Regions from separate parts of the Metabacillus mesotrionivorans genome, predicted to be linked through region 2. Evidence: riboswitches for the same ligand, from Rfam matches in the RefSeq annotation. Region 2 holds a riboswitch; each other region holds the start of a gene.
The links. Region 2 has a riboswitch for cobalamin ahead of ACTSEZ_RS16675 (ribonucleoside-diphosphate reductase subunit alpha). Riboswitches for the same ligand answer to the same signal wherever they lie in the genome.
Positions count from the first base shown of each region.

Region 1 (7,481 bases), on a different contig from region 2:
AGAAGACTGCTGAAGATGTACCTTGAACGTGAAAACTATCAAATAGAAGAAGCCGACAACGGAAGCGACGCTCTGGAAATGGCTCTTGCAGAAGAATATGATCTGATTCTGCTTGATTTAATGATGCCGGGCATTGACGGCATTGAGGTATGCAGACAGCTGCGCCTGAAAAAAGCGACCCCGATCATCATGCTGACGGCAAAAGGGGAAGAAGTGAATAGAGTTCAGGGCTTTGAGGTCGGAACAGATGACTACATCGTTAAGCCGTTCAGCCCGAGAGAAGTTGTTTTAAGAGTGAAAGCCCTGCTGAGACGCTCTTCAACGACTTCTTTCCTTAAAACAGAAACAAAAGCGAAAAACGTCATTGTTTTCCCGCATCTTTCCATTGACCATGATGCTCACCGGGTGCTTGCTGATGGAAAAGAAGTCAGCTTAACGCCTAAAGAGTATGAGCTGCTTTATTTTCTTGCGAAAACGCCTGACAAAGTGTATGACCGTGAGAAGCTTTTGAAGGAAGTGTGGCAGTATGAGTTTTTCGGAGACTTGAGAACGGTTGATACGCATGTAAAGCGCCTGAGAGAGAAACTCAGCAAAGTTTCACCCGATGCTGCCTCGATGATAGTCACGGTCTGGGGTGTCGGCTACAAGTTTGAGGCAGGCAGTGAATGATGTTCTGGAAAAGCGTAGTCGGTAAACTTTGGTTTACCATTCTGCTTCTTGTATCATTCGTCTTGTTTGTCCTGACTGTTCTGCTGCTCCAGTTTATTGAAAGCTTTCATGTTGATGAAGCCGAAAATGAACTGACGCAGCTGGCCAATAAAGTGTCTGTTATTTTGGAAAATCATGAAGACCAGGAGCTTGCAAGGTCCATTACCTGGGAGCTTGCGGATGAACTGACTAGCATTGTGATAGCCGAGAACGAAAATGAATACTGGTTTTCTCCTAAAAAGTATGAAAACACACCAACCTTCAGCATGGAGGACATCCGCGCTGACAGAGAGCTGTCAAAGGTGTTCCAGGATCAGAAAAATGTAAGCAAGCTCACCCGGCTGCCGGAAGAACAGCAAAAAAACTCCGGAAACAAGGAGGAAGTGCTTGTAGTCGGTGTTCCCTATAAAACAAGTGACGGCAAGGACGGAGCCGTTTTTATGTCACAGTCCCTGCAGGCCGTCCAAAAGACAACCGAGCACACGACAAAATACATTCTTCTTGCGGCAGGTATAGCCATCATTCTGACAACGGTTTTTGCCTTCTTCCTGTCAACCAGAATTACCTATCCGCTGAGAAAAATGAGAGAGGCGACACAAGAGCTGACACGAGGCAATTTTGATACAAAAGTTCCGATTTTGAGCCACGATGAAATCGGGGAGCTCGCTATTGCATTCAATCAGATGGGGAGACAGCTGAAGTTTAACATCAACGCTCTTAATCAGGAGAAAGAGCACTTAACGAGCATTCTGAGCAGTATGGCAGACGGGGTTATCACACTTAATATTGATGGAACCATTCTTGTGACCAATCCCCCTGCGGAACGCTTCCTGCAGTCATGGTACTATGAACAAAAAATGCAGATAAACGAGGGGGAAGAAATTCCTCCTGAAGCGAAAGAATTGTTCCAGCGGGTTGTCAACACAGAAAGAGAGCATATCGTGGAAGTAACCCTTCAGGGAAGAAGCTGGGTGCTTGTCATGAGCCCGCTTTACAATCAGTCTTACGTCCGGGGGGCGGTAGCCGTGCTTCGGGACATGACAGAAGAGCGCCGGCTTGATAAATTGCGCAAAGACTTTATCGCAAACGTCAGCCATGAACTGAGAACGCCGATTGCCATGCTTCAGGGGTATTCTGAAGCGATTGTAGATGATATTGCAAGCTCGGATGAGGAGAAAAAAGAGATTGCCCAGGTTATTTACGATGAATCGCTCAGAATGGGACGGCTTGTCAATGATCTGCTCGATCTTGCCCGGATGGAAGCGGGTCATATCACCCTCAATCTTGAGAGCATTTCCATTAATGAATTTATTGAAAAAATCAACCGCAAGTTCCAGGGACTTGCGAGGGAAAAAGATATTACGCTCACCTCCAGTTTTGCACTCGACGAACCTGAGTTTGTTCTTGATCCGGATAAAATTGAACAGGTTCTGACGAATCTTGTGGATAACGCAATCAGGCATACTCTTGAGGGCGGCACAGTTGAAGTGGGGGTGCAGTCCGTTGCGGGCGGAATAAAGGTTGATGTTAAGGATACAGGCACAGGAATTGTCGAAGAAGATCTGCCGTTTGTTTTTGAACGCTTCTATAAAGCAGATAAGGCGAGGACGAGAGGCCGCTCCGGAACAGGCCTTGGTCTTGCGATTGCCAAGAACATTGTCGATGCCCATTCAGGTTCGATTAATGTGCACAGCAAAGTCAATGAAGGAACCACATTCAGTTTCTATCTGCCTCGAAAAAACGTTTTTCCTGATAGAATGTGACGAATATTCTTGTTTCATACGAAACACCTGTTGATGCCGCTTGTCATTTTAGGTACAATAAAAGCTGGATATAAAAGTGAATACGAAAAGAAACTGGTGCAAACTTTGCTTAATAGGGAATCAGGTGAGATGCCTGAACTGTCCCCGCAACTGTAAGTGCAGACAATACCTGCTTTTAGACCACTGTCAGAATGACTGATTCAGACGGGAAGGTGCAGGCTTGAGGATGAAGCACGAGTCAGTAGACCTGCCGGGTTCTTTCAAACGTTACTATTCTTCGGGGATTTGAGCATAGAAACGGCACAGTTATGGCACCAGTGCCTGCAGTTTCTTCTATGCCGTTTTTAAAAGCCCATCTTCTAACAGATGGGCTTTTTGCTATTCCAATACATACACAACAACAAGAGGAGAGATGGATCATGAACAAATTTTACAGCTTTCTCGCAGTGCTTCTTCTTGCACTGATGAGCGCCTGCGGAAATGCGGCAGAGGAACCTAAAACAGAAGAAGCAAAACCTGCTGCTGAAAGCGAAGAGCAGGCGGAGGAACTGAAAGCCTCTGTCACGCTGACTAAAAATGAAATGGCGGAGAAAGTAGAATCAAAAGAAGTGGTTTTTGAAGAAGGCCAGAGCCTTATGGATGCAATGAAGGCAAACTTTGAAATTGAAGAGTCCGGAGGCTTTATCAACGGAATTGAAGGCATCCAGGCGAGCGAAGCGGACAAAACATACTGGCATTTAGTTGTAAACGGGGAAGATGCTATGACAGGAGCAAATGACATTAAGCTGAAAGACGGCGATAAGATTGAATTTGATCTGCGGAATTATGAATAAGTGTGAGAAACAATGACAACGAGAAGAATCAGTCTTCTCTCTTTGCTTATTGCCTTGTCCGTTGTAGGCAGGCTGACTTTTCAGTTCATTCCGAATGTGCAGCCGATGACAGCCGTAATTCTTATAACCGCGATTCTGCTCGGACCGGTTAATGGAATGATCGTCGCGGTGCTTGGCTGTTTTCTCAGCAATCTGCTGCTTGGCATGGGCATGTGGACAATCTGGCAGATGCTTGCCTGGGGGACCTTGGCTTTAATCTTCGGCCTGCTTGGAAAAGCGGTTAAAAGAAACAGACTTCTCGTTTTTACCCCGGCAGCCGTTCTTGCGGGATATCTTTTTGGATTCATCGTTTCTCTGAATATGTTTGTCCTGACCGAAAATGGACTTGTCTACTATCTTGCAGGAATCCCGTTTGATACGATGCATGCAGCAGGAAACGGCATTTTCTTTCTCGTGCTGTACCCGGTCATGCAAAAAACGTTTCAGTATTATCTCTATAAAAACGATTATGGCGTTACACTTCAATAAAATAATGGCAGAATAAGAGAGAGACTTTCTTTATAGCTTAGGCAAGACAGTCTGAGAACAAAGGACAGGAGCTGCTGAATATGAATTTGTATACTAGAACCGGTGATAAAGGGAAAACAAGCATTATCGGGGGCCGGGTCGATAAGGATGATCTGAGGGTAGAGGCCTACGGAACAATCGATGAGGTAAACTCTTTTACCGGTCTTGCCATGACATGGATGAACGATGATACCCTAAAAGACATGAAGCAGGAATTTGAAAAAATCCAGCATGAACTTTTTGACTGCGGAAGCGATCTTGCTGTCATCCACGGCAAGCAAAAACATCCCTATAAAACAACTCCTGACATGATTGAGTTTCTTGAATCACGAATCGATGCGTACACAGCAGAAGCCCCTCCGCTCGAGCGATTCATTCTTCCTGGAGGGACAAAGGCGGCTGCTGCCATCCATGTGGCAAGGACCGTAGCAAGAAGGGCAGAGCGCTGTATTGTTTCGCTCAAAAAAGAAACGGAAATCAATGAGCATGTTTTAACATACATGAACAGACTTTCCGATTATTTCTTTGCGGCAGCTAGAGCGGCAAATGCCAGACTCGGTTCAAAAGATGTGGAGTATGAAAGAAGTGCCATCGTATTTACTAAAAAGAAAGAGTCATAATTTCTTTAAAAAGGAAGGCGGAAACTGCCTTCCTTTTTCTATGCAATCCCGATATAGTAAAAGATGTGTAACTTTTTATTCTTCATTCCGACTAATGTATTGATTGGAGGTTCGTTCATGGAAGAGGCCTTTCAGAGGATTTATGAAAAATATCACAGCGATCTTTTCCAGTTCTTATTTTATATGGTAAAGAATCGTGAACAGGCCGAGGACCTCGTTCAGGAAGTGTATATACGAATATTAAAATCACACAGCAGTTTTGAAGGACGGAGCAGTGAAAAAACCTGGATCCTCTCCATTGCAAGACATGTTGCGATTGATTTTTTCCGCAAACAGAAAACACTCAAACAGCGCATCTTTGAAGCATTTGACTGGGACCGTGAGCAAATACGGGATCATCAGCCGCTTCCGGAGGAGATTGCCGCTTTAAACGAAGAGATGCAGATGGTATACAGAACGCTTGATACATGCACGGTCGATCAGAAGGCCGTCATAATCTTAAGGTATATTCAGGGAATGTCCATTTCGGATACAGCAGAAGCCCTGGGATTTACAGAAAGCAAAGTGAAAACGACCCAGCACAGAGCGCTGAAAGCTTTGAAAAATAAATTGTCTGAACACTCGATCAGGAAGGAGGGAATAGTAAAGGGATGAATCAATCAAAATGGAACGATGAGCAGATTACAGATAAGCTTCAAGCAATGCCGGATATCAAAGATCGGCGCTCGCAGCAGCAAATATACACCCGTTTGCAGGAACGTATGCACAAAAAGCAAGTTCAGTGGAAAACACCGGCTTTTGCAAGCATTGCCGCACTTTTTATTCTTTTAATCCTTTCACCCTTTTTCCTTCAGAACTTCCAGATGAGTGATAGCAGGTCTGAATCAAGTGCGGATAAAGCAGTTGAAAGCGGCCAGGCGCCGGAAGAGAACGCAGACATGAAATTAGAAGCAAAGTCTGCACCAGAGCCTGAGAAAAAGTCATTTGTAGCAAGAACAAATGACAATCAGACGATTGTAACGGTTGCCTATCCAGATCTTCAGGTGCAAAATACGATACCGCTCAGTTTTCAGTTCGATTCCTCTGACTCGTACATGACTCTTTTTGAAACGGCATTGTCTTCATTTGACCCGGAAATCTCCGGGCTTAGTCCTTCTGCACTCTCAGGAACAAAGCTCTCCTATGAAACAGGAGAAGAGCGGATGTCTGTTGACATAAAAGGCAATGCCTATGCGGCATCCAGCTCTGAAACGGAAAACAGACTCTTTACAGAAGGTCTGGAAGAGTCTTTCCGCTGGCAGGATGCCTCTCAGGCTGACTATTATACCGGCAGCGAAAAAGGAGCAGAAATCGGAGCGTATGGCTTTCAGGATAAGCTGACATTCACAAAGTTCAAGAAGAAAGCCTATTTTCTGTATCAAGAAAGCCTCGATTCCCCTAAATTCCTGGCTCCTTCCCTTCTACCCTTTAACAAGCTGACAGATGCACTGACTGCTATGAAGGAAAAAGGGACTCTCGGATTAAAACCAGTAATCGAAAAAACAGTTATCATTGATGAAGTAAAAGAAACAGATAAAGAAGTAACCATTGAATTTACAGACGCCTCAACAATAGATGATAACGAAACAGATACACTGATGCTTGAAGCAATTTTGATGACCGCCAAAGATTTTGGCTATGAAAGTGTAAAATTCGAAGGAATTGAAGCCGGCAGAATTGGTGAAATGGACGTAACACAGGCCGTGCCCGTTCCGTTCTCGCCAAATCCCGTTGATCTTGAGGAATAGCCGGAAAAACCCGCAGCATGATGCTTGCGGGTTTTTTGCCGTTGAGAAAAGATGGTAGAGGAGGGGGGGAGTCTTTATATATAGATTTAGAATTACCTGTCTAGTAGACGGAATATTTATGGTACTATTGTAAATATTAGGTATTTAATTAAAAGGCAGACTTGTTGAATAAATGTAATAGCAAAGGAGGAGAAGAATGAAGTTTTATGTTGCGTCTAGTTTTAAAAATATAGATAAGGTTAGACAGGTTAGTAATCAGTTAAAAAGTAGAGGTTATATACAAACATATGATTGGACTGAAAATGAAAAAGCTTCCACATTTGAAGACCTAAAACTAATTGGTCGTCAAGAAAAGATTGCTGTGGCGGAAGCTGATTTGATCGTTGTATTATTACCAGCTGGAAAAGGAAGTCACATTGAGTTTGGAATAGCTTTGGGACTTAATAAAAGAATTATTCTATATTCATCCAACGATGAGGTTAATAAATTTGCAACCACAAGCACTTTTTATCACCTAAGAGAGGTTGAAACTTTTATCGGTCCTTTAGATGAGTTAGTTGAATTTATAATTACAAATGAAGATAGGATCCTCAATTATAGGGGGCAATTGTTGCACAATGAAATCTCATTTTCATAATAAGGAATTGGGCGTGGTGTGGGGGTTGGGATAAATGAAGAAATCAATTTTAATTTTAGCTCTAAGCATAATAATAGTATTTATTGGACTTTATTCTTTTTTCAAAATCAATTCTCCATTGGAAAGTGGTACAGTTGCTTCAACAGTAGATAATAAAGCAGTTGTTGTTGCAATAGGGAATAAAGGGTTTGGAAAGCTGAAGATTAATGAAGTTCTAGTAAATAATTACAATGAACCTATAAAGCTTAAAATACAGGCCACGAATCCCCTTAAAGGTTTTGTCATATCTAATACATTTGATGAAAAGGAATTTGGCATTAGTAATATTGATACTATCTACATTGAGTCCGACACATCTCCAATAACCCAACTAGAAAAGATGAATGATGGAACGGCAACTAAAAATGATAAAAGTTATGGAATAAGTGTTGTACATAATGAACCCATAGAAAGATTGCATATAACATATAGTTACTTTGGATTGCAGTTTGAAGAAACGGTATCGGTTAACAATCCTTAAGAAAAGTTCAAAGGTACCTCTAATTCTAAGATCTGAATAGGAGATT
Region 1 covers NZ_JBQMFF010000002.1:745,738-753,218, reverse strand. Annotated here, with positions in the region: gene ACTSEZ_RS08850 (response regulator transcription factor) at 1-669, shown strand, start outside; gene ACTSEZ_RS08845 (ATP-binding protein) at 666-2,471, shown strand; cobalamin riboswitch at 2,549-2,740, shown strand; gene ACTSEZ_RS08840 (DUF4430 domain-containing protein) at 2,891-3,304, shown strand; gene ACTSEZ_RS08835 (ECF transporter S component) at 3,317-3,832, shown strand; gene ACTSEZ_RS08830 (cob(I)yrinic acid a,c-diamide adenosyltransferase) at 3,913-4,491, shown strand; gene sigX (RNA polymerase sigma factor SigX) at 4,609-5,145, shown strand; gene ACTSEZ_RS08820 (RsiX family anti-sigma factor) at 5,142-6,278, shown strand; gene ACTSEZ_RS08815 (group-specific protein) at 6,475-6,915, shown strand; gene ACTSEZ_RS08810 (hypothetical protein) at 6,950-7,435, shown strand.
Region 1: another riboswitch for cobalamin. It lies ahead of ACTSEZ_RS08840 (DUF4430 domain-containing protein); the one in region 2 lies ahead of ACTSEZ_RS16675 (ribonucleoside-diphosphate reductase subunit alpha).

Region 2 (7,481 bases):
CCGGAGGTGCAGCAGGCTCTTCAGGCTCGGCTGGCGGTTCCTCAGGTTCTGCCGGCTCAGCTGGCTCTTCGGGTGCTGCCGGTTCCTCAGCTGGCGGCTCGGCTGGCTTTTCTTTTTCTTTTTTCTTCTCTTCTTCTTTTCTTCGTTCCTCTTCTGCTTTCCGTGCTTCTTCTTCAGCTTTCCGCGCCTCTTCTTCTGCCCGTTTAGCTTCTTCTGCTGCTTTTTTTGCTTCCTCATCCTGGCGCTGTTTCTCGTCTGCTTTTCTCTTTTCTTCATCGGCTTTTGCTTTTTCTTCCTGCTTCAGCCGTTTCTGTTCTTCTTTTCTTGCTTTGGCATCTTGTTCTGCCTTTTTGTCAGCTTCTTTATTTCTTTCTTCAGCCCGTTTCTTTTCTTTTTCCTCTCCGCCTGTCTCTTTTTTCTTCACGGGCTTCTTTTCTTCTTTCTTAACCTGCGCAAGTTTAAAGTCTTCAGGCTTTTCGTTTTTCAGTGCTGCATCCATTATGACTTTATAGAGCGGTGCAGCTGTTGCACTGCTGGATGTTTTCAGGTAATGATTTTCATCTGTCTGATCGTAGCCGAGCCACAGCGCACCGACTACGTTCGGTGTAAATCCGACAACCCACTGGTCCTTTGTCCCGTCGATGCCGTCAATGCCAAGCTGGGTGGAACCTGTTTTCGCCGCAAGCTCATGCTTTTCGAGAGCGGCTTTTTTTCCGGTTCCTTCTTTGACAACCCCAAGCATCATGTGTGTCATCGTTTGGGCTACTTCTTTAGTCGTTACTTCTGTTTCTTTCTTTTTCCATTCCGCAATGGTGTTGCCCTGCACATCAACAATTTTCGTGATCGCATGAGCTTCTACGCGCGTGCCGTCATTTGGAAAAGCGGAATAGGCTTCGGCCATGTTAAGCGGTGCAACACCCTCATCAAGTCCTCCAAGTGCAAGACTCAGGTTGCGGTCATTCTCTGTAATCGGCAGGCCGAAACGCTCTGTCGCATCTACGCCTTTTGCAACGCCAATCTCATTTAGCGTCCAGACAGCCGGCACATTATGAGATTTCACCAAAGCTTCATACATCGTAACCTCGCCGTGATAGGAACCATCAAAGTTCTCTGGCTTATAACCGTCAATGTCAAGAGGCTTATCCTCAAGCTTGGAGTTTACAGTCATCCCGTTTTCAAGAGCCGGCGTGTAAACCGAAATCGGCTTCATCGTAGAACCAGGCTGTCTTTTCAGCTGTGTAGCCCTGTTGAATTGCCTGAATGAGTGTTCTCCGCGGCCGCCGATCAGTGCCTGGACTCCGCCTGTTTTAGGGTTCAGGAGAACGGCACCGCTTTGCACCAGCTGATCTCCGCCCAGGTCAGGGAAATTCGCATCGTCTTTAAACACGTTTTCGATTGATGACTGCATGTCCTGGCGCAGTTCTGTATGGATTTCAAACCCGCCGGCAAGGATTTCATTCTGCGTTAATCCGTATTTTTTGATCGCTTCTTCAATCACGTGATCCACGTAGGAAGGATAGCGGCCTTTGTATTGATCCAGTTCTTTTCTTTCAAGAACGACTTTTTCATTTTTCGCTTCGTTCATTTCTGCTTCAGTAATCACGTTTTCTTCTTTCATCAGTTTCAGAACAACGTCTCTCCGGTCTAGAGACTTTTCCATATTCTTGACTGGTGAATAATTCGTCGGGGCTTTAATCAGGCCGACAAGAATCGCTGATTCGTTCAGGGTCAGATCTGCAGGCTCTTTTCCAAAATATACTTTTGAAGCCCGCTTAAGTCCCCAGGCACCCTCTCCGAAATAAACTTTGTTTACGTAAAGTTCCAGTATTTCTTCTTTTGAATATTCATCTTCAATCTTCTGAGAGATAAAATACTCATCAAATTTCCGTTTAAATGTCTGATCGTGAGTAAGCAGGGTATTTTTGGCAAGCTGCTGTGTCAGCGTGCTTCCTCCCTCTACAACTCCTCCCGCCAGCACATTCTTGAATGCAGCACGGACAATTCCGATATAGTCGATCCCATTATGCTTGTAGAAATTCTGGTCCTCTGTTGCCTGAAGCGCCTCATAAAAGTGTTCGGGCACATCTTCATACTTGACCCATTCCTGTTTGGAGCTTGAGATCTTGCTTGCGATTTCTCCGTTCTGATCATAAATAATTGTCGGGGCGTTTGCTCGTTCTTCTAATTTGCTCACATCCTGCGATGCAATAACTGAGTTGTGCACCATAAAGACAAGGATGACTGAAAGCAGCACGAAGATGAGCAGTTTCATGAACACACCCTTAATGGAAAATAGTGACTTAAACATGGATAACCCCCTGATATAGAAAAATAAATCCTATCTCTTATTACCCCAATTACAACAGGTGTACGCCTATTAATAAAAATATGTGTCCGCCTCAGCTAAATTTCTGACAGATGAACGTTTTCCCAAGGAAATATCAGGGTATTTACAAAGAAACCAAATCATCTGCCAAAAGAAAGGAATGAATGAACTTGGATACATTTCACCACATTGTTGTAGCTTATGACGGACAGGATGAAAGTTCAGCAGCTCTTGTTAAAGGAATTCAGCTGAGCAAGCAGCTTGGCACTCGATTAACCGTTGTTCACGTCTATCAGGCAGAGCACGCCATGAATACAGGAGGCGTAAGGCCCGCTATTCCGAGTGCTCCTGCAAACGGTTACCTGACTGATAACCTTCAGAACTATCCGGTGGCGCCTGATGCGGCACGGCAGTTTGATGATCAGCCGAAGAATGAATACTTCGACCATTCTGATGAAGTCACGTCGAGGATCCGAATGAAGCTTGATGAGAACCAGGCAACTGGAGACGTTGAGATTCTGTCAGGCTCCCCTGCAGATGCCATCCTTGCATTTGCTGATGAACATGCAGCCGATCTCATCATTATGGGCAACAGTGATTCAGGAGGCCTTAAAAAACTGCTTTTCGGCGGAGTTAGCGATAAAGTGCATCATCAGTCGAATATTTCAGTGCTGATTGCAAAATAAATGTGATAACGGGTGCTTTTTAGAGCATCCGTTTTTTTGAGTGCTACTCAAAAACCCCTGACACAAACAAAGTTTCAGGGGTTTTTTCGTTCCTTCCAGACTCCAGTTCCTTTTACTTTTATCACCAGTTGACATAGATCAATAGACTGATATAATACTTTTATGCACAAAAGCATAAAAGCGTTTAAGTATAAAAGGAAGGAATTTCAATTTATGAATCAATCAAAATCACTCTCATTCACTGGTTCAGTGATTCTATTTTTATCGATGATCGGCATTATTTTCATCAGTTTATTTTACTTAAAAACAGAACCGCATCTTCCGCTGATGCTTTGCCTTGTTTTTCTCAGCGGCGCTGCAGTCCTATATAAGTACTCCTGGAAGGATATTGAGGACGGAATTGTAAAAGGCATTCAATCCGGTGTTCAGCCGATCATTATTCTGGCTCTTATCGGAATCCTTATTGGAGCCTGGATGTTCAGCGGTACGATACCGACTGTTATGATAGCTGCTTTGTCCATCATAGATCCGGCGTACCTTCTGATTTTGACTCTTATATGCTGCACCATTATTTCAAGCCTTGTGGGCAGCAGTTTTACAACGGTCAGCACAGTCGGAGTTGCTCTTATGGGAGTGGCGATTGCTGCAGGAGTTCCTGTTGAATGGGCTGCAGGGGCTGTTATTTGCGGAGCATGCTTCGGTGATAAAATGTCGCCGATGTCAGATACGACGAACTTTGCCTCCGGTGTGGCCGAGGTCAATATTTTCACACATATCCGCCATATGTCAAAGACAACAATTCCAGCTTATGCGATAACAGCTGTTCTTTTCTGGTATATGGGGACAACACTTGCGGCTGACGCAGCGACACTTGATAACATCAAAGAAATTATGACGATCATGAAGGAGCACGTAACAATCAGTCCATGGACTTTGATCTCTCCTCTGATTGTGATTGGTCTTGCCATTTCCAGGGTACCTGTTATTCCTGCTCTTGCTGCAGGCATAGCAACTGCCGGCATCACAGGTCTCCTCATTCAGGACGGGACAAATCTTTCCGGTCTCTTAGCTGTTCTGCAAAATGGAACAGTGTTTGATATTCAGCAGGAAACCGTCCGGCAAATGCTGAACCGCGGCGGGCTTCAATCTATGATGTGGTCCATTTCGCTGATCATGATCGCCTTTGCTTTAGGCGGATTGATGGATAAAATGCAGCTGATTCAGACTTTATTAAACGGATTGATTGAGAGAATCAAAGTCAAAGGGCAGCTGATCCTTGCAACCATTTCTTCTTCAATCGGAGTTAATCTCGTAACGGGAGAACAGTATTTGTCCATACTCATACCAGGTCAGTCGTTTAAACCGGCCTATGAAAAACTGAACGTTGAAAAGAAATATTTATCAAGATCCCTTGAAGATGCCGGAACACTGATCAATCCCCTTATTCCCTGGGGAGTAAGCGGGGCCTTTTTCGCGCAGACACTTGGTGTCGACGTCATTTCGTATCTGCCATTTGCGTTCTTTCTCTATTTGTCTCCATTGTTTTCTATCCTGTTTGGATTCCTTCCTGCCCGGAAACATACAGTCTAGCAGAAAATCCCGCCTTACCCAGGCGGGATTTTTATTATCTCTCGACCACTTTCGTTTCAATTGCAATCAGTTCATCAAACAGCTTTTGAAGCTTTCTTGTGACAGGTCCGGGTATTCCTTCTCCAATTTTTCTTTCATCAACCTTTATTACAGGAATCACTTCACTGGTCGTAGAGGTGATAAAAGCTTCATCGAGAGAGGCAAGACCGTCTGTGTTCAGTCTTTCTTCCAGAAACTCAATTCCGTTCTGTCTGCAAAGCTCCTCTACTTTCATTCTCGTAACACCATTCAGAATCAGGTTATTCGCAGGATGGGTAAACACACTTCCATTTTTCACCCCGTAGAAATTAGAGGATGACCCCTCCGTAATCATGCCGCTTCGGTGAAGCAGCGCTTCATAAGCCCCGCGGTCATGTGCCTCCTGTTTCGCAAGGACATTTCCGAGAAGATTCAAGCTTTTGATATCGCATCTGAGCCAGCGCACGTCTTCAAGCAGACAGAGAGAAATTCCTTCCTCCTGCTCTTTTACGGGTTTTGAGCATGGAATCGGATAGGCCGTTAATTCAGGAACCGTATCCTTGCCAGGAAACAGATGCTTTCTAGCGGCAGCTCCTCTTGTTACCTGCATATAAACACCGCCGTCTTCTGTCTTATTCAGGCGGAGAAGTTCTTCAAGCTGATTCGTCAGCTCCTCTATCGTATATGGAAGGGCGATTTTAATTTCTTTTCCGCTTCGAATGAACCGCTCCATATGCTCCTTCATCGCAAAATATGCTCCATCATACACTCTGATGACCTCGTAGACCCCGTCACCGAACTGATGGCCCCTGTCTTCAAGATCAATCGAAACTTCATCTCGCTTCCTATACTCACCGTTAACAAGTATGTACATGATAAATCTCCTTTTTTAAGACTTAGTGTAAGCTGCCCTTAAACCTATGGTATGATGAAACACGCTGAACTGTAAAATGGTTTTCTATTTTTCTTTCGACATTTTCATAGATTTCAGTTGAAATTTCACCCCGTGTCATTTATGATGAGAATATCAAATGACACAACATATTGATTATTCACTTAAATTAAAATACTACATATTGAAATTAACAGCAAATCAAGGTGCCAACATGTTGGCTTAAAAGGGAATCCGGTGCAAATCCGGAACTGTCCCCGCAACTGTAAGTGTGACGAACTGGGAATACCACTGTACGAGAGAAATGTATGGGAAGGACTCAGCGCAGAGTGATCACAAGTCAGGAGACCTGCCTTAGATTTGCAGAAGTTTCGAATTCTTCGGGGACTGAGGAGATGAAACGATGGCCAGTAACAGGGATGCGTGCACCCTCTTATTCTATCGTTTGATCCGCTCATGTTCTCATGGGCGGTTTTTTTGATTTTCCGCAGTAATTTCCCTGAAAGATCATGGACCATTATACGAAAATCCGAACTATAAATGAGGAGGATGTCTTATGGCAACCAAAATGACTACTATCATTGTAAACGAACTGACAAACGAAAAAGCCCCGTTCTCACAGGAGCGACTGACTGACTTTATTTCTGAAACCGGAAAAGATTTTAAAGAGCTTGACCTCCGTACATACACCGAAAGAGCTGTTCAAAGCATGGAAGGCCGCACTGTCTGTTCTGCCTCTCAGGTGACCAACCTGCTTATTCTCGAAGGCCTCTCAAATATCAGTGAGCTGCAGCCGGAATGGACCTATTTCTGTGCCCGGATTTATCTTAAAAAGCTTTATAAAGAAGCTGCATTCAACAGGAAATCAGGGGGCGGCACCTTCCTGTCACTGATCAAAACCCTTACGGCAAAAGGCATCTACAGCAGACATCTTCTTGATTCTTATTCCGAAGAAGAAATTGAGCAGCTTTCGCAAGTCATCGACCATGACAAAGACAAGCTTTTTACATACATCGGGCTGCGGACACTCTCTGACCGGTATCTTGCGAGAGATTATGACAAGTCGGTTTATGAGCTTCCCCAGGAGCGGTATCTCGTCATCGCCATGACGCTGATGGCAAAGGAAGAAACGGAACACCGCCTTCAGCTTGTAAAAGAAGCCTACTGGGCACTCAGCAATTTGTATATGACCGTTGCGACTCCAACTTTGTCAAACGCAGGAAAGCCTGTCGGACAGCTGTCCAGCTGTTTTATTGATACAGTTGATGACAGCCTGCAGGGCATCTTTGACAGCAATACAGACATTGCCAATCTCTCAAAATCAGGCGGCGGCATCGGAGTTTATCTCGGGAAGATCCGCAGCCGCGGCAGTGATATTAAAGGCTTTAAAGGAGTGTCATCCGGTGTCATCCCGTGGATGAAGCAGCTTAACAATACGGCGGTAAGCGTGGATCAGCTCGGGCAAAGAAAAGGCGCGATTGCCGTTTACCTTGACGTTTGGCACAAGGATATCTTTTCATTCCTTGATTCCAAGCTGAACAATGGTGATGAGCGTTTACGGACGCATGACCTCTTCACCGGCGTATGCCTGCCGGACCTGTTCATGGAACAGGCAGAAAACCGAGGAGAGTGGCATTTGTTCGACCCTCATGAAGTACGGAAAGTCATGGGTTACTCGCTGGAAGATTACTATGATGAGAAAGTTGGCTCAGGTTCGTTCCGCGAAAAATATTGGGAATGCGCCAATCACCCGGAGCTCTCAAAAACCACGGTTCCTGCGATTGACATTATGAAGGGCATTATGAAAAGCCAGCTTGAATCAGGAACCCCCTTTATGTTTTACCGGGATGAAGTGAACCGGAAAAACCCCAATGCGCATAAAGGAATGGTTTACTGCAGCAATCTCTGTACAGAAATCACTCAAAACCAAAGCCCGACAACAATGGATGAACAGTACACAGAGGACGGC
Region 2 covers NZ_JBQMFF010000007.1:9,017-16,497, forward strand. Annotated here, with positions in the region: gene ACTSEZ_RS16655 (transglycosylase domain-containing protein) at 1-2,308, opposite strand, end outside; gene ACTSEZ_RS16660 (universal stress protein) at 2,497-3,012, shown strand; gene nhaC (Na+/H+ antiporter NhaC) at 3,226-4,602, shown strand; gene dat (D-amino-acid transaminase) at 4,637-5,494, opposite strand; cobalamin riboswitch at 5,701-5,883, shown strand; gene ACTSEZ_RS16675 (ribonucleoside-diphosphate reductase subunit alpha) at 6,069-7,481, shown strand, end outside.

Region 3 (7,481 bases), on a different contig from region 2:
TTGCGTACCCTTCACCGGTCCCTTTTTGGATTGAAAATGGTGATGGGTCATCTAACAGCAAAGTTTGTCCCATGTGTATCTCGTAACCTGAAAGCGTTAGATCCTCATATCCGGGGACAGCACAAGATCCTTCCGTCTGAACGGTTTTCTTATCCGCATACAGGACAGTTGAAACAGGGAAAATGGCAAGCCCGTCCTGTTCTCTAATGCCGGATTCAACGCCTTCTGGATCAAACAGTTTTTCTCCCATCATCTGATACCCGCCGCATATCCCCACGATCTGGCTGCCAATTTTATAGGCTGCCTGCACTCTATTAAATAATCCAGTTTCCTTTAGAAATCGCAAATCTTCAGCTGTATTTTTACTGCCTGGAAGAATAATTAGATCCGGCCGGCCAAATTCTGATGCTTTTCGGACAAAGCGGATATTCACATCAGGTTCCAGTCTCAGAGGATCAATGTCCGTAAAATTAGACAGTCTTGGGTATGAAAGAACGGCGACATCCAAATCTCCTTCAAGATTTGTGCCTCGGGAGTACTGATTGAGGACGAGGGAATCTTCACCATCGATTTCAAGATCTGATATAAACGGGATAACACCAACTACAGGTATTCCTGTGTACTCTTCAAACCATTGGAGCCCCGGTTCAAGCAGGGCAAAATCTCCCCTGAATTTATTGATAACAACTCCGGCAACCCGTTTTCGGTCTTTTTCCTGAAGGAGCTGAAGCGTTCCGACAAGGCTTGCGAAAACACCCCCTCTATCAATGTCTCCCACTAGTAAAACAGGTGCATCTGCAATCTCTGCAACGCGCATGTTGACGAGCTCCCTGTCATTTAAATTGACTTCAGCAGGTGAACCTGCCCCTTCGATTACAACCGCGTCATAGTTCGTCAGCAGCTTGTGCAACGATTTTTTAATCGCTTCAAGACCAAGGCTGAAAAAGTCTTCCCGGTAGACTGCGGTGTTCATGACAGCAAATGGTCTGCCGTGAAAAACGATCTGGGATTCCATCTCTCCTGAAGGTTTAATTAAAATCGGGTTCATATCCGTGTCAGCTTCAATTCCTGCTGCTTCAGCCTGAACTCCCTGGGCTCTGCCGATTTCTTTGCCGTCTTTTGTTATGTATGAGTTCAGTGCCATGTTCTGTGATTTAAAGGGAGCGGTTTTATACCCGTCCTGCCTGAAAATCCTGCACAGTGCGGTTGACAGAATGCTTTTGCCTGCATCCGAATGAGTCCCCTGAATCATGAGTCTGAGCGCCTTTTTCTTCCCATTTTCTTTAATATTCAATTCCATATATGGCGTCGACACCTTCATCGTAATAATGCTTTTCAACGTCGATCACAGAGACGAGATCAGCTATTTCCCTGATTTCTCTTTTGGCGTTTCTGCCTGTCAGGACAAGGTGGACATGAAGAGGACGGTTTTGAATGGTCAAAATGACGTCTTCAAGAGGAAGAACATCGTCCACAGGAAAGGTCTGAATGGCAAGGGCATTGTTGATTTCATCAAGAATGACAACATCGCTTTCCCCGCTCAGAATGGTTTCTTTTGCTGTTATCCAAGCCTGTTTTAAAGCTTCCCGGTGAATCTCAGGTGTTTTGGTCCAGGTAAATCCGGCACCGAGCTGCTGAATACTGACTCCGGGCAAAGCATTTAAAATTGTTCTCTCACCGTATGTCCGCTCAGGAGATTTAATAAATTGCAGAATGGAAACGGTCATTTGTCTTCCGGCAGCCCGCACAGCAAGACCGATTGCAGCTGTCGTTTTTCCTTTTCCATTGCCTGTGTAGACAAGCACTCTTCCTTTTTCGTTTTTCATCGCCATATATCCATCTCCCATCTTTTTAACCAATATAAAAAGGCCCTGACTGAAGACAGTCAAGGCCTAAATAAGCATAGTGAAGTAACGCATACAGGGGTCCTGACTCGTTCTTCCCACCGAAAAACAAGCAAAAATCAATTAAAGCAGGTCTCCTGGCTTTGCGCTTCATCTTGATCCTGAGCCTTCCCGACATTAGAGTCAGTGGCAATTCAGTTTAATCTGCGCTTACAGTAGCGGGGGCTGCGCCGGATTTCCACCGGCTTCCCTATTATCCTGAGTATTCAGGCACTTTAAAAGAATCATATTTTTTGTTCATTGTAATCTATAAAACTGGAAAAGTCATCAAGATTTTTTTAAATTTGTCGTTTTTTCTCTTAATTTGGTTTTCTCAAGCTCAAGTCTCTTTGTCGTTTCCAGCTGAAGAACGTTCCCGAACGTAATGTCGATTTTTTTTGTAAACAGCGGCCCGTCGTAGACGAAAGTATGGTATTCACCAGCCTCTCCCATCGGACAGATGTCTGTATTTAAAGCGCGGTCGATGAATGGCTGATTAACCTCCATTCCGAGCCAGGATGGATCGAGTTTGTCATCCCTTACTCTGATTACAGCTGCTTTATATCCGCTGACTGCAAACTGCTGAAGTGCAAGTATGGCGTTCTCTTTTTCCATCCATAAAGGGTAAAGCGGTTCAAGACCTGCTTCGGCCGAAGCTTTTTCTCCCCACTCCCGGTGCTCGTCCAAATAAAGATCGCCGAAAGCAACAGCTGTAAGGGAGTATTGCTCCTTCAACTCTTTCAGCGCACCGATAAAGTGATCCGTATAGCTTTCATAGGTGCATGATATAAAATGCACTGGTATTTCAAGCGCAAGACTTTGCTGTTTGATCGCATCTATTTTCTCTCCGTGCCCGAATGTTCTTCCAGTTTCAGCCGGAACCGTCGTTATAAGGCATGCGATTTCATGCCCCTCGGCTGCAAGTTTATGAAGGGCCATGCATCCGTCTTTCCCTCCGCTCCAGGATACAGCTGTTTTCTTTTTCAATTCCATCCACCATCCCATCAAGAGTATAGCCTTGATTATGATGGGTTCAGAATGTTTAGTCAAAAAGAAAAATAGACTGCTTTGTTTATTTCACTGCCATTTTTAAGGCTGTCCTGTATAGAAGTTCGGTTCCGAGCGAAATATCTTCCATCGTTGAAAACTCTTTCGGATTATGGCTGATGCCGTCCTTGCAGCGGACAAAAATCATCCCGTAGTCACATTCATAAGACATCGCGAGCGCATCATGAAAGGGTCCGCTCATCAGTTCAGGCGCATTCAGACCGATCTCGTTGCTTGCTGCCCTCATAATTTCCATAATGTCTTCCGAGCAATACCGCGGTTCACTGTTTGTGTCTTCAGATAAGATATATGTCAGTCCGTGATCCTCGCAGATCAGATGCAGCCGTTTTCTCAACTGATTCTCTATGATATTTCTTCTTTCCATTTGAATATCCCTGAGGTCCACCGTAAACATCACTTTTTCAGGTATGATGTTCCGTGAATCAGGAAAAACCTTTAAGCTCCCGACGGTTCCGACAGTAGGTGCAGATGGATCTTCTGAAGCGAGATCATTCAGGGCAACGATGACCTTTGCCGCTCCCACTAAAGCATCCTGTCTCATATGCATTGGCACAGATCCGGCATGGCCTGCAAAGCCTTCAAGCTCAACTGTCAGCCACAATGGGCCAGAGATGCCCGTTACAATGCCAATGGGCGCATCCTTAGACTCAAGAACCGGTCCCTGTTCAATGTGCAGCTCAAGATAGGCTGAAATGCTTCCGGGAGCGTACTCTGACTCCTTAAAGCGCTCGGGATCACATCCGAAGGAAATTAGTGCATCCCGCCGTGTTACACCGTTTTTATCTTTCCGGTCAAGTTCTCCCTCTTCAAGTTTGCCGAGTATCCCTCTGACGCCAAATAACCCTTTATTAAAGCGTGCTCCCTCTTCATCGCAAAAAGCAGCAACTTCGATTGGCATTTCGGGAATAAACGAGTTCTCCTGCAATGTCTGAACGGCTTCGATTGCCCCAAGAACACCGATGACTCCATCAAATCTTCCGCCATACGGCTGTGAATCAATATGGGACCCGAGCATAAGGACAGGTGCTTCAGCTTTTTTTCCCTCGAGCCTGCCAATCAGATTTCCAAAGTGATCTATCCGTGCGGTAAGGCCTGCTTCCTCCATCCAGCCTTTGACTGTTTCAACTGCAAGTTTATCTTCCTTTGACAAGGCAAGCCTCGAAACCCCGGTTTCGCCAATCTTTCCGATTTCGGCGAGTGTATGAATTCTTTCTTCTAATCGGGTTTTATTGATGGTCAGTGTCTGTTCAGGCATGTATGATCCTCCTGTAAAAGTAATAGAATATTCTGTCTTTATACTATAGGAAAATGGAGCTCATTTCATTTTTCTAAATGTAAAAGGATTCAATTGAAGTTCTTACACTTTGTCCATTTCTACCGTTCTATTGTGCTTTTCAGATGAAACCGATAAACTAAAAGAGATAACCAATATCGGCCACTGGAGGTCTTTTTTTCATGAAAGCAAGGTATGAGCTTGATAAAATGCAAATAACGTTAAGCAATGTGACGCTGAGGCATTTTGCGGACAGTTATGTTCTGCTTAAAGCAGCAGATGATAATAAAAATGAAGTGACAATCAAACTCTCACACGAACAGGCTGATTTCCTCGAAGCTGAATTCAGAGAGCTGAACCGCAGGAGAAGAACATACTCTGAAGCTGATCGGGAAATGGATGAGGAAGAAGATGCATATAATTTGTTTTCACCGGAATTTTTAACAGAAGATTAACAAAAAGGATGTCTGCTGCGAGACATCCTTTTTTGCGCTTAAAAAACAGCAGACAAGTTTCCCCCGGACGGGCATATAGTATGGTAAGTACTGCTCTGGGAGGGAAACTATGAAATTTATCGTCATAAAAAAGAAATGGATTGTGATTGCTGCTGTTTTGTTTGCTCTCATTGGCTCCGGAAGCTGGTTTTATCTGAATCAGGATGCAGCTGAGGTCCTTTCCGCACAGCATACAGATGAGAAGGCAGAAATCCATATGGTGACCGGAGAATTCACATCCAAAACTGAAGACGGGCGAAAGATTGAGGCATACCGTTTTGATCCAGGCTCCATTACGATTCAGAAAGGTGAAAACGTTACGTTGACCATCCACGGAGTAAACGGCGCGGAGCATCCCTTCAGGATTGAAGGAACAGACATAAAAGGCGTGGTTAAAAAAGGTGAAAAAGCGGTCATTCCTTTAAAATTTGATGAAGAAGGAACGTACCGTCTAATTTGTGATACGCATTCCCGCCATGGCCAGGGTGCGCCGATGATTGCTTATATTGTTGTGGATTAATACAGCGCAAAAGAGAGCTGAGAAAACTTCAGCTCTCTTTTTTTACCATGCGAACGTCCGGTTCCGATTGTAATGTGAATTTATAAACTGCTGTCATGAAAGGGTGGTTTAGGAGCACAAACTCGGTTGCAGACCGTCATGTAAGTGCTGTAAAACTGGTAACAACAGAAACTCGGGTGTAGAACTTCACGTAAGTGTAGCAAAGCTGGTTTAACAGCACAAACTCAAGTGCAGAAAGTCACGTAAGTGCTGCAAACATGGTTTAACAACATAAACTTAGGTGCAGAGAGCCTCGTAAGTGCTGCAAAGCTGGTTTAACAACACAAACTCGGGTACAGGAAGCCACGTAAGTGCTGCAACCTTTATCTTTCTCCCGAAGCTAAACAGCAGATTCCCCATTTCTTATGTTTCTTCCCCAAACACAGCAATGCTCTGCCGGTCTGTTTTAAAAGATGTGCCATCCCATTTCAGAACATTCATCATGTAGCCCAGACCATCAGCGCTGTATCTGCCTGCAATGTTCTGATAGGTGTCCAGTTCGAAAATGCCATCACGTTCAAAATCGACAGGGTACAGTCCTGAAAGCGGGGCGACCCACCCTTCAACCGGCTCTTTCAGTGTCCCGTCCCTGTTATAGATTTCGCTCAAATACTCTTTTCCTTTATACTGGAGATCGAGCAGATACTTTTTCGGGGGATTTGCGCTTGTCACCCTTGCTTTAAACTGATCAAGGTAAGTAACGGTATAGGTGTTTGATTTGTTGAACGATTCATCATCAAATATCAGTTTATATTGTCCTTTTTCATAAGTGTATATATAAGCATAAATGAGGCCTCCGCTTCCTCCGGTATTAATGATGACGAGGATATCGTCTTTTTTATCTCCCGTAAAATCTCCTAAAAATACGGTCGGGTCATATCCTGCATTTTCTTTGAGCGGGATCTTCTCAACCTGCCCAGTTGCTCCGTTTCTAATTTGAAGAGTGATGTTCTGCAGAAATGGGCTGTCAGGAGTCTGTGATGCCGTCAAAAAAACGGTATCCTGTATGCCGTCGCCTGTGACATCCCCGACTGCCTCTGCAGCAACAAATCTTGCATCTTCTATATAAAAATCCTTGAAATAGCTGCTTCTTCCCCTAAAGTGTCCTGCTGGAAACCAGCCTTGGGCTCCATGTTTCATTATAAGCACATAATCTTCTTGTTGGAGTCTGTAGGCGGCTGCCACCTCCAGAGCATAGTCGCCATCAAAATCAGCAGCGAGCACCGCCTTGCGCATCGCAGGTTCTGTTATTTCAAGCACATAAGCACCTGCAGGCAAAAATGGTAAAATAATCGCAGTATAGTCAGCTTGATACATACTGCACCCCGCTTTCATCAGATTTGATACTTTATCCTATGCTCTTTTATAATGAGATAGGTACATAAGTGGAAATGACGCAAAGGATGAGATTCATATGAAAAAGATAGTTGTGATCGGTGCCGGCATTTTGGGTGCTTCGGCAGCTTATCATTTAACAAAGCTTGGAGCGCAAGTGACTGTAATCGACCGGAAAGACGCAGGTCAGGCGACAGGTGCAGCTGCCGGGATTGTCTGCCCCTGGGTTTCGCAAAGACGCAATAAAGCCTGGTATCAGCTTGTCAAAAAGGGCGCCAGCTATTACCCCGAGCTGATTAGTACGCTCAGGCAGGACGGTGAAACCAGCACTGGCTATAAGCGGGTCGGCGCTCTCATTCTTCAGCAGGACCCGGAAAAAATTGAAAAAATCATGGTGCGTACGGAAAAAAGAAAACAGGATGCTCCAGAAATTGGAGACATTACACCGATGACGAAAGAAGAAACAAAAGAAATGTTCCCTCTCCTGTCAGATGAGTATCTATCTGTTCTTGTAGAAGGAGCCGCACGGGTAGATGGCAGAGCTTTGAGGGATGCGTTAATCCGTGCTGCCCGGAAAAATGGTGCAGAGCTGATAGAAGGCGAAGCGGCCCTTATTTTTCAGCGTGGCCGGGTTTCAGGTGCCAGTGTGAATGGAAAAGAAATTGAAGCGGATGAAGTCATTGTCTGTGCGGGTGCCTGGGCAAATGAGTTGCTTCAGCCTCTTGGCATCCATTTTCAGGTTACCTATCAGAAAGCACAGATTGCTCATTTTAAAATGGAAACCGAGCAGACTTCAGACTGGCCGGTTCTTATGCCCCCTGCCAATCATTATCTTCTGGCATTTGATGATGGAAGGATTGTGGCAGGCG
Region 3 covers NZ_JBQMFF010000002.1:167,886-175,366, forward strand. Annotated here, with positions in the region: gene ACTSEZ_RS05765 (cobyric acid synthase) at 1-1,300, opposite strand, end outside; gene ACTSEZ_RS05770 (cob(I)yrinic acid a,c-diamide adenosyltransferase) at 1,284-1,826, opposite strand; cobalamin riboswitch at 1,955-2,137, opposite strand; gene ACTSEZ_RS05775 (Dph6-related ATP pyrophosphatase) at 2,172-2,870, opposite strand; gene ACTSEZ_RS05780 (M20 family metallo-hydrolase) at 2,956-4,206, opposite strand; gene ACTSEZ_RS05785 (hypothetical protein) at 4,407-4,679, shown strand; gene ACTSEZ_RS05790 (cupredoxin domain-containing protein) at 4,789-5,238, shown strand; gene ACTSEZ_RS05795 (YybI family spore inner coat protein) at 5,641-6,594, opposite strand; gene ACTSEZ_RS05800 (NAD(P)/FAD-dependent oxidoreductase) at 6,692-7,481, shown strand, end outside.
Region 3: another riboswitch for cobalamin. It lies ahead of ACTSEZ_RS05770 (cob(I)yrinic acid a,c-diamide adenosyltransferase); the one in region 2 lies ahead of ACTSEZ_RS16675 (ribonucleoside-diphosphate reductase subunit alpha).

Region 4 (7,481 bases), on a different contig from region 2:
CTAACTGTACATTTTCCATCTGAGCGAGGGGTGTCAGTACATTCATGCAGTTCTTTAGTTCACTGTGAATAGAAATTGGGTGCTGGTGCTCAGCCTCCGGTCTTGCAAAGGTTAAATAATCTTTAATGATATTTGTAGCACGGTCCAGTTCATCTAATGAGATTTTTATGTATTCTTCTCTTTTCTCCCTGCTGATTTCATCATCTCTGAGCAGCTGAAGAAAACCCTTTGTTGTTGTCAGGGGATTGCGCACTTCATGTGAAATGCTTGCTGCAAGATGGCTGACAACTTCCAGCTTTTCTGCTTTAATGACCCTTTTCAGCAGATAAAAATTCTGAATGATCGTTTCAAACAAAATCGTTCCAATAACCGCTGCAAAAATATGAAAGATGATCAGTTCCACATAATGCGACGGATGAAAAGCCGTTTTATACATCATCTCAATCTGGATAATGGAGAACAGCAGAGAGCCCAGAACTAATGCAGCTACTAGACAGAGCTTTATTCTAAGCCTGCTTTTCAGATAATATGAAGACAGCATCGGGACTAACAAAACAAGTATTCCTGCCATGACAATTGTCGGATATATGCCGCTGCCGCCAATAATCACCCTTGTTCCGACTGTGACGATAAATAAAAAGATTCCAAGTGGATATCCTCCATACAAAAGCCCCATAACATATGGAATTCGCCTGAAATCAAAGAAAAATTCTCCATCAATCATAAAGGGATACTGCATGCTAAAGACAATGGCAAGCGCAGGAAGAAGGGCAAACAGCCACTTTTTCATTTTCTTGTTCGTTTCTTTTCTCATATACAATAATTGAATGATGAGAAGCGGAGACAAAACGAGCAAAAGATTTAACAATACATCCTTCATTTCCATGGGCACACACCTAATTCTCCAAATAGTGAAATTTCCTCTCTATTAAAATATATATCAAACGGAAAGAAAATGTTAGAATATTCTAATAGACTGGCTAAAATTTTTCCCGGGAGATGAGAAATGGCGATAAAGTTGCTGAAGCAAGAACAGGTATCACAGGCTGCCGCTTTTTTAGAAAAAGACCATGATGTAAACGCTTTGATAGCAGAAGATCTTAAGGATGAACAGATCCGGGTTTACGGTCAGTATCAAGGTCCTGAATTAACGGCTTTGCTTATAGTTTATCCTGAAAAAATATACTTCTGCAGTTCCGTCATTCCTGCGGATATTGAAGCTTTTATTCCTGTCATTCAGAAAACCGGCATAAGGAGAATTTTTGGGAAACAGGAACTTATTGAGGCATTAAAAAAGATTGTCAAAACCGAGATTGAAAGTGACTCTGTTATGATGAAATACGATAATAGAGCAGCCGGCAGCGTATCCGGCGAAGTCTGCAAAATCACAAGTCTTGATGAATGCCGCAGGCTTTACCGGTTATTTATGCAGGTGGAAGAATATAAAATGACTGGTCCAAATGAAGCTTTTTTTGCCGGTGAACAGTATGAAAGCATCCTCTCTGGAAAGCTTAGTGTGTATTACGTCGAGGAAAACGGCACGATGGCAGCAACTGCAGGAATTTTTACAGATCACGAAAAGACTGCTGTTATTGCCGGCGTTGCCACTCCTACAAAATACAGAAGAAAAGGATATGCCTCAAAAGTCATCGAGAGAATCTGCCGTGATTTCGGAACTGAAAGAGAGCTCTATTTATTTTACAATAATCCGGATGCCGAAAACCTTTATAAAAAGCTTGGATTTTATGAGACTGCCAAATGGAAAGTGATCGGAATTTCTTTCTGAATAATAAGAAATGTCTTGCAAGATTGAGAAACATCAGCTATTGTTAAAAACAATCACAAAAATATTCTTAATATGTTGACAAGCGATGGGTGCTGACGCGTTTACGCGGAAGCTTAAAAGGGAAGCCGGTGAAAATCCGGTGCGGTCGCGCCACTGTAATGGGGAGCATTCTGCACAAAGCCACTGTTCTGAAATGGAATGGGAAGGCAGCAGCATGCAGTGAACCAGAGCCAGGAGACCTGCCTGTCGTATGCACTTTAAGCCTACGCGAAATAGGGAGGGTGATGCGGTATGTTGAAACCTTTGTTGTGTCTCAACTCTAGTTAGCTGTGTCCATTAAACTCTCTTTTAAAAAGGAGAGTTTTTTTGCGTTTAGAGCTGAGAAACTATGAAAACGGGGGAACCGCAATGAAAATTAGAAATTCAAACCTTGGCTATCCGAGAATCGGCGAAAAAAGAGAATGGAAAAAGCTTCTTGAGGCGTTTTGGAGAGGAGATCTGACGGAGCAGGAGTTTCATTTGGATATGAAGAAAATCAGGCTCTCTCATTTGGTGAAACAGCGCGAGTCGGGCATTGACCTAGTGCCGGTCGGCGACTTCAGCTATTACGATCATGTACTTGATACGGCTGTTATGTTCGGCCTGATCCCGGAAAGATTCAGGGATCTGAACCCATCATCACTTGAAACGTATTTCGCGATTGCCAGGGGAAGCCAAGACAAAGTCGCATCAGAGATGACAAAATGGTTTAACACAAACTACCATTACATCGTGCCTGAGCTTGACGGAACAGAGCCCCGCCTTATCCACAACCGCTTGCTTGAGCTATATAAAGAAGCAAGGAATGAGACCGGGATTACGGGGAAACCGGTACTTATCGGGCCGCTTACTCTCACAGCCCTTTCAAAAGGAGAAAAGAAAGAAGAAATTCTTGAAAAACTCATCCCTTTATATGTTCAGGTTTTCAAGGAGCTTGAAGAAGAAGGAGCAGAGTGGATACAAATAGACGAACCAATATTCGTTACATCTGCAGCAGATGCAGCCTTTATGAAAAAAACGAAGAAAATCTATGAAACAATAAAAGAAGGCTTAGGCAGGGCAAAACTTCTTCTGCAAACCTACTTTGAATGTCCTGAACAATATGAACAGCTCATTCAGCTGCCTGTTGACGGCATAGGCCTGGATTTTGTTCATGACAGCGGCAAAACGCTGGAGCATTTGAGTGCATTCGGTTTTCCAAAGGACAAGGTGCTTGCGGCAGGCGTCATCGACGGCCGCAATATCTGGAAGGCAGAGCTTCAGAAAACAGTCAAACTGGTAAACCGAATTCTGGATGAGGTCGGAAGAGACCGGCTGATTCTTCAGCCTTCATGCAGTCTGATTCATGTGCCTGTAACAGCAGAGAGCGAAGGGGCTCTGCATCCCCTTGTTAAAAACGCGCTCGCATTTGCAGATGAAAAGCTGCATGAAATCACCCTGCTGACAAAATTTTTAAATTTTGAAGAAGAGACCCTTTCAGCCTATGATCAAGGGATAGCAGATCTTGAGGCTTCAGACTTGAGAAACCGGCATTCTGTACATGCTTCATATGATAAGTACAGCACTGTCAGAGTTGGAGCAGTTCAAAGAAAAGAGGCGCAGCAAAGAAAATTCAGCCTTCCGCTGCTTCCGACGACAACCATCGGAAGTTTTCCTCAAACGAAAGAAGTGCGTGCTGCTAGGCTGAAGTATAAAAAAGGAACTCTCTCAGAAGCGGACTATTATCAGTTTATTGAAGGTGAAATAAAAAAGTGGATTGATATCCAGGAAAACCTGGGGCTTGATGTCCTCGTTCACGGTGAGTTCGAGCGGACAGACATGGTTGAATATTTCGGTGAAAAGCTTGGAGGGATGACTGTCACCTCAAATGGGTGGGTGCAGTCATACGGTTCACGCTGCGTAAGACCTCCTCTTATTTACGGGGACGTGTTTTTTAAGGAGCCGATGACACTAAAAGAAACCCTTTTTGCCCAAAAGCTGACTGACAAGCCTGTAAAAGGAATGCTGACCGGACCGGTTACAATAGTAAATTGGTCTTTTGTAAGATCTGACGTACCTGGAGCAGCAGTGTTAAATCAGCTCTCTCTCGCCGTGAGGGAAGAGGTTGAAGCATTAGAGAGAGCAGGAATCGGCATGATTCAGGTAGATGAACCTGCACTTAGAGAAGGTCTTCCGCTTAAACAGGAAAAGAAGAAACAGTATTTGGACGAGGCCGTCACTGCTTTTAAAAGATCAATAGCTTCTGTGAAACCTGAGACGCAAATTCATACACATATGTGTTATTCAAGCTTTGACGACATGATCGAAGCAATTGATGCGCTTGATGCAGATGTCATCTCCATTGAGACTTCAAGAAGCCACGGGGAACTGATTCGTTCTTTTGAAACATTCTCCTACAGTAAGGGAATTGGCCTTGGCGTATATGATATTCACAGTCCGCGCATCCCTTCTGAAAAGGAAATGATCCGAAATATTGAAAGGGCACTGCAGGTGCTCGATTCTGGCCAGTTTTGGGTGAATCCTGACTGCGGCCTCAAAACAAGAGGGGAAAAAGAGGCCGTTGAGGCACTGAAGATTATGGTGAGAGCTGCGAAGGTCTGCAGAGAGAAAGCCGTTCAAGAGACAACCGTTTAATGCAAAAAGCCTGTCCAGTTTAAGGACAGGCTTTTTTTGCGTATTATCTTACACCTTTCATGTACGCTTGAATCTTTGGTGAAAGAATCAGCATGATTGCCCCTAAAAGAATGGCGAGTCCGCCGATAATTCCGAAGTAGGCAATTTCGGTTTCAGGTGTGTAATATTTAACGATTTGTGCGTTGATTGCTTGAGCCGATGCATTTGTCAGGAACCATAAACTCATGGTCTGCGCTGAGAAAGCAGCCGGAGCAAGCTTGGTTGTTGCTGATAATCCGACTGGGGACAGGCAAAGCTCTCCAAGAACAACAAGGAAGAAGCTGAGCACAAGCCACATTGGGTGAACAAGTGTATCTGTGCCGTTTGTATAAGCTGGAATAATCATGACCAGGAATGATAACCCGGCGAAGAAAAGTCCAAAAGCAAACTTTTTGGATGTCGACGGCTGACGGTTTCCAAGCTTAATCCAAAGCCAAGCAAAAAGCGGTGCCAAAAGAACAACAAACAGCGGATTCAGCGACTGGAACCAGGATGACTGAATTTCAAAGCTTCCGAACGTCAGCTGTGTGCGTTTATCAGCATAAGCACCAAGAATGGTTGCACCCTGTTCCTGGATTGCCCAGAACATCATTGCCGCGATAAACAGAGGAATATATGCGATCAGGCGTGATCGCTCAACATCTGTTGATTTCGGGCTGCGGTACATCACAATAAAGTATGCTGCAGGAATCAAAATACCAAGAATACTGATCATGAATGTAAAGCGGTCAATCGTCAGGTAACCGGTAGAAATGGATACAGCACCTAAAACAAGAATGACGGCAAGTCCAATCGCCAATCTGCCGAAAACGCTTTTTCTTTCAGCAGGAGTAAGCGGATTTGGAACACCCGTTCCGGCAAGTCCAAGGTTTTTCTTTTTCGTAAGCATGAACACAACAAGTCCAAGGAACATACCTACTGCTGCAACTCCGAATCCAAGGTGGAAATTGTATTTCTGTCCGAGAGTACCAACGATAAGCGGTGCAAGCAGACCGCCAAGGTTGATTCCCATGTAGAAAATACTGAAACCGGAATCGCGTCGGTTATCTTCTTTGCTGTAGAGATCACCCACAATATTCGAAATATTCGGCTTAAGCAAACCTGTTCCGATTACGATAAAGAACATGGAAACAAAAAATGCCGGAATGCTTCCTGGCAGCGCAAGAATAATATGGCCCAGCATAATGAGAACGCCGCCGTAAAAAACGGTTCTCGTGTTGCCGAGCAATCGGTCGGAAATCCATCCTCCGATGATTCCAGACATATAAACCAATGATCCATAAATGGACATGATCGAAAGGGCAGTCGGCTGATCAAGACCAAGGCCGCCGTCTTTCATCGAGTAGTACATATAATACAGAAGTATTGCTCTCATCCCGTAGTAGGAAAAACGCTCCCAGAATTCTGTGAAGAAAAGGGTGAATAATCCTTTAGGATGACCGAAAAAACCTTTTTGCGGTACACTTTGTACAATTTTGTCTTTGTCAAGTGATGACATGTTACAAGAAGCCTCCTTTTTACCATGTATAATAATACTACTATTAAAATTGAATTGTCAAAAAAAATCACCAAAATTGCTATTTATACTATTTTTCTGAAATAACTTAACATTCATGCCAATATGAGACAATTTTTGGTTTCTTGTGATAATTGCAGGTTCTTTGTATCTTGGAATACATGCATAAAACTCTAGTGGACTGAAGTGTAAGGAACTTGACTCCTTGTCCAGCTGCAGCGCTCAGGCTCCTCTGTCAGAACAAAATCCCCCAAAAAGGCGGGACCCGGACTTTTCGGGGGATTTTGTTCTGACTGCCCGAGCAAAACGGACGCTTCCGCTTTTCTACGGGATGAAGAGGGCACGGAAGATCCCGCAAGCGCAGCGAGGAAGCTTCAGGCACTCCCAGTGGAAAGCAAGTTCCTGGAGCGGAAAGGAACGGGTAAAGTGCAAAAACAACAAATTTTGCGGGAGTAATAGTTAAAAAGATGCAATGACAAAAACAATCAAAAGAAGACAGAAAACTACTTTACAAACCGGCAGTCTGTTTTTATGATGAGTGAAGGGGGTGTCGGAATATGAAGCAATTTGAAAGAAGATTACGCTCTGAAAAAGCTCTGCTCCATGCTGCATCAGAGCTGATAGACGAAGTCGGCTGCTCAAAAACGACTTTGTCCATGATTATGAACAGGACAGGCTTGTCCAAGGGGGCAATCTACCATTACATAAAAAGCAAAGATGATCTTCTGGCGATGGTGCTGGAGGAAAAAATACAAGAAACAAATGAAACCTTTTTAAAAAGGATGGGCAGCAGCGGGGAGGATATGATGGATCCGGCGATTGTCCTGGCTGAAAGCTTTTCTGCGATGAACGATTCCTCGGGCATTGTCAATCAGATTCTGCTGTACTTTACTGGACGGAACGACACTAAGACAGCACGGAATGCACTTAGAGCATTTGATCATTATATGGTAGAGTTCTCAAGGTTCTGGATTCTGTCCGGACAGAAAAACGGCGTTATCTCTTCAGAAGTGGCCGCCGGTCAGGCAGCGGAGTTCCTTGTGGTCATGGCATCCGGTTTGAGAATGAGAAATATACACGGCGGATCAGACTATGTATTTGAATTCGAACAGTTTCATGGCATGATGAAAAGGCTGTTTAAAGGGGAACCTGTTCTTGTCCATAAATAGAATAAGTATAATAATTTGCTATTTAAATAGAATATTTATAACACAAAAAAGAGAACCCGCGGGTTCTCTTTTTTAATCAAGAATTTCAATTTTTACCGTTTTACGGCCCCATTTGCGTGCTTCAGCACTGTTAGGCATCAGTACATCAATTTTATGATTTTTGATGGCGCCGCCTGTATCGCCTGCGATGGCTACCCCATAACCTTCCACCCAGACTTTGCTGCCAAGCGGAATGATTTTCGGATCAACTGCAATCAGCTTCATATTGGCATTTTCTTTAATGTTGATGCCGATTGCC
Region 4 covers NZ_JBQMFF010000002.1:304,293-311,773, reverse strand. Annotated here, with positions in the region: gene ACTSEZ_RS06425 (ATP-binding protein) at 1-886, opposite strand, end outside; gene ACTSEZ_RS06420 (GNAT family N-acetyltransferase) at 1,007-1,786, shown strand; cobalamin riboswitch at 1,857-2,047, shown strand; gene metE (5-methyltetrahydropteroyltriglutamate--homocysteine S-methyltransferase) at 2,195-4,459, shown strand; gene ACTSEZ_RS06410 (peptide MFS transporter) at 4,503-5,996, opposite strand; gene ACTSEZ_RS06405 (TetR/AcrR family transcriptional regulator) at 6,572-7,183, shown strand; gene ACTSEZ_RS06400 (3D domain-containing protein) at 7,256-7,481, opposite strand, start outside.
Region 4: another riboswitch for cobalamin. It lies ahead of metE (5-methyltetrahydropteroyltriglutamate--homocysteine S-methyltransferase); the one in region 2 lies ahead of ACTSEZ_RS16675 (ribonucleoside-diphosphate reductase subunit alpha).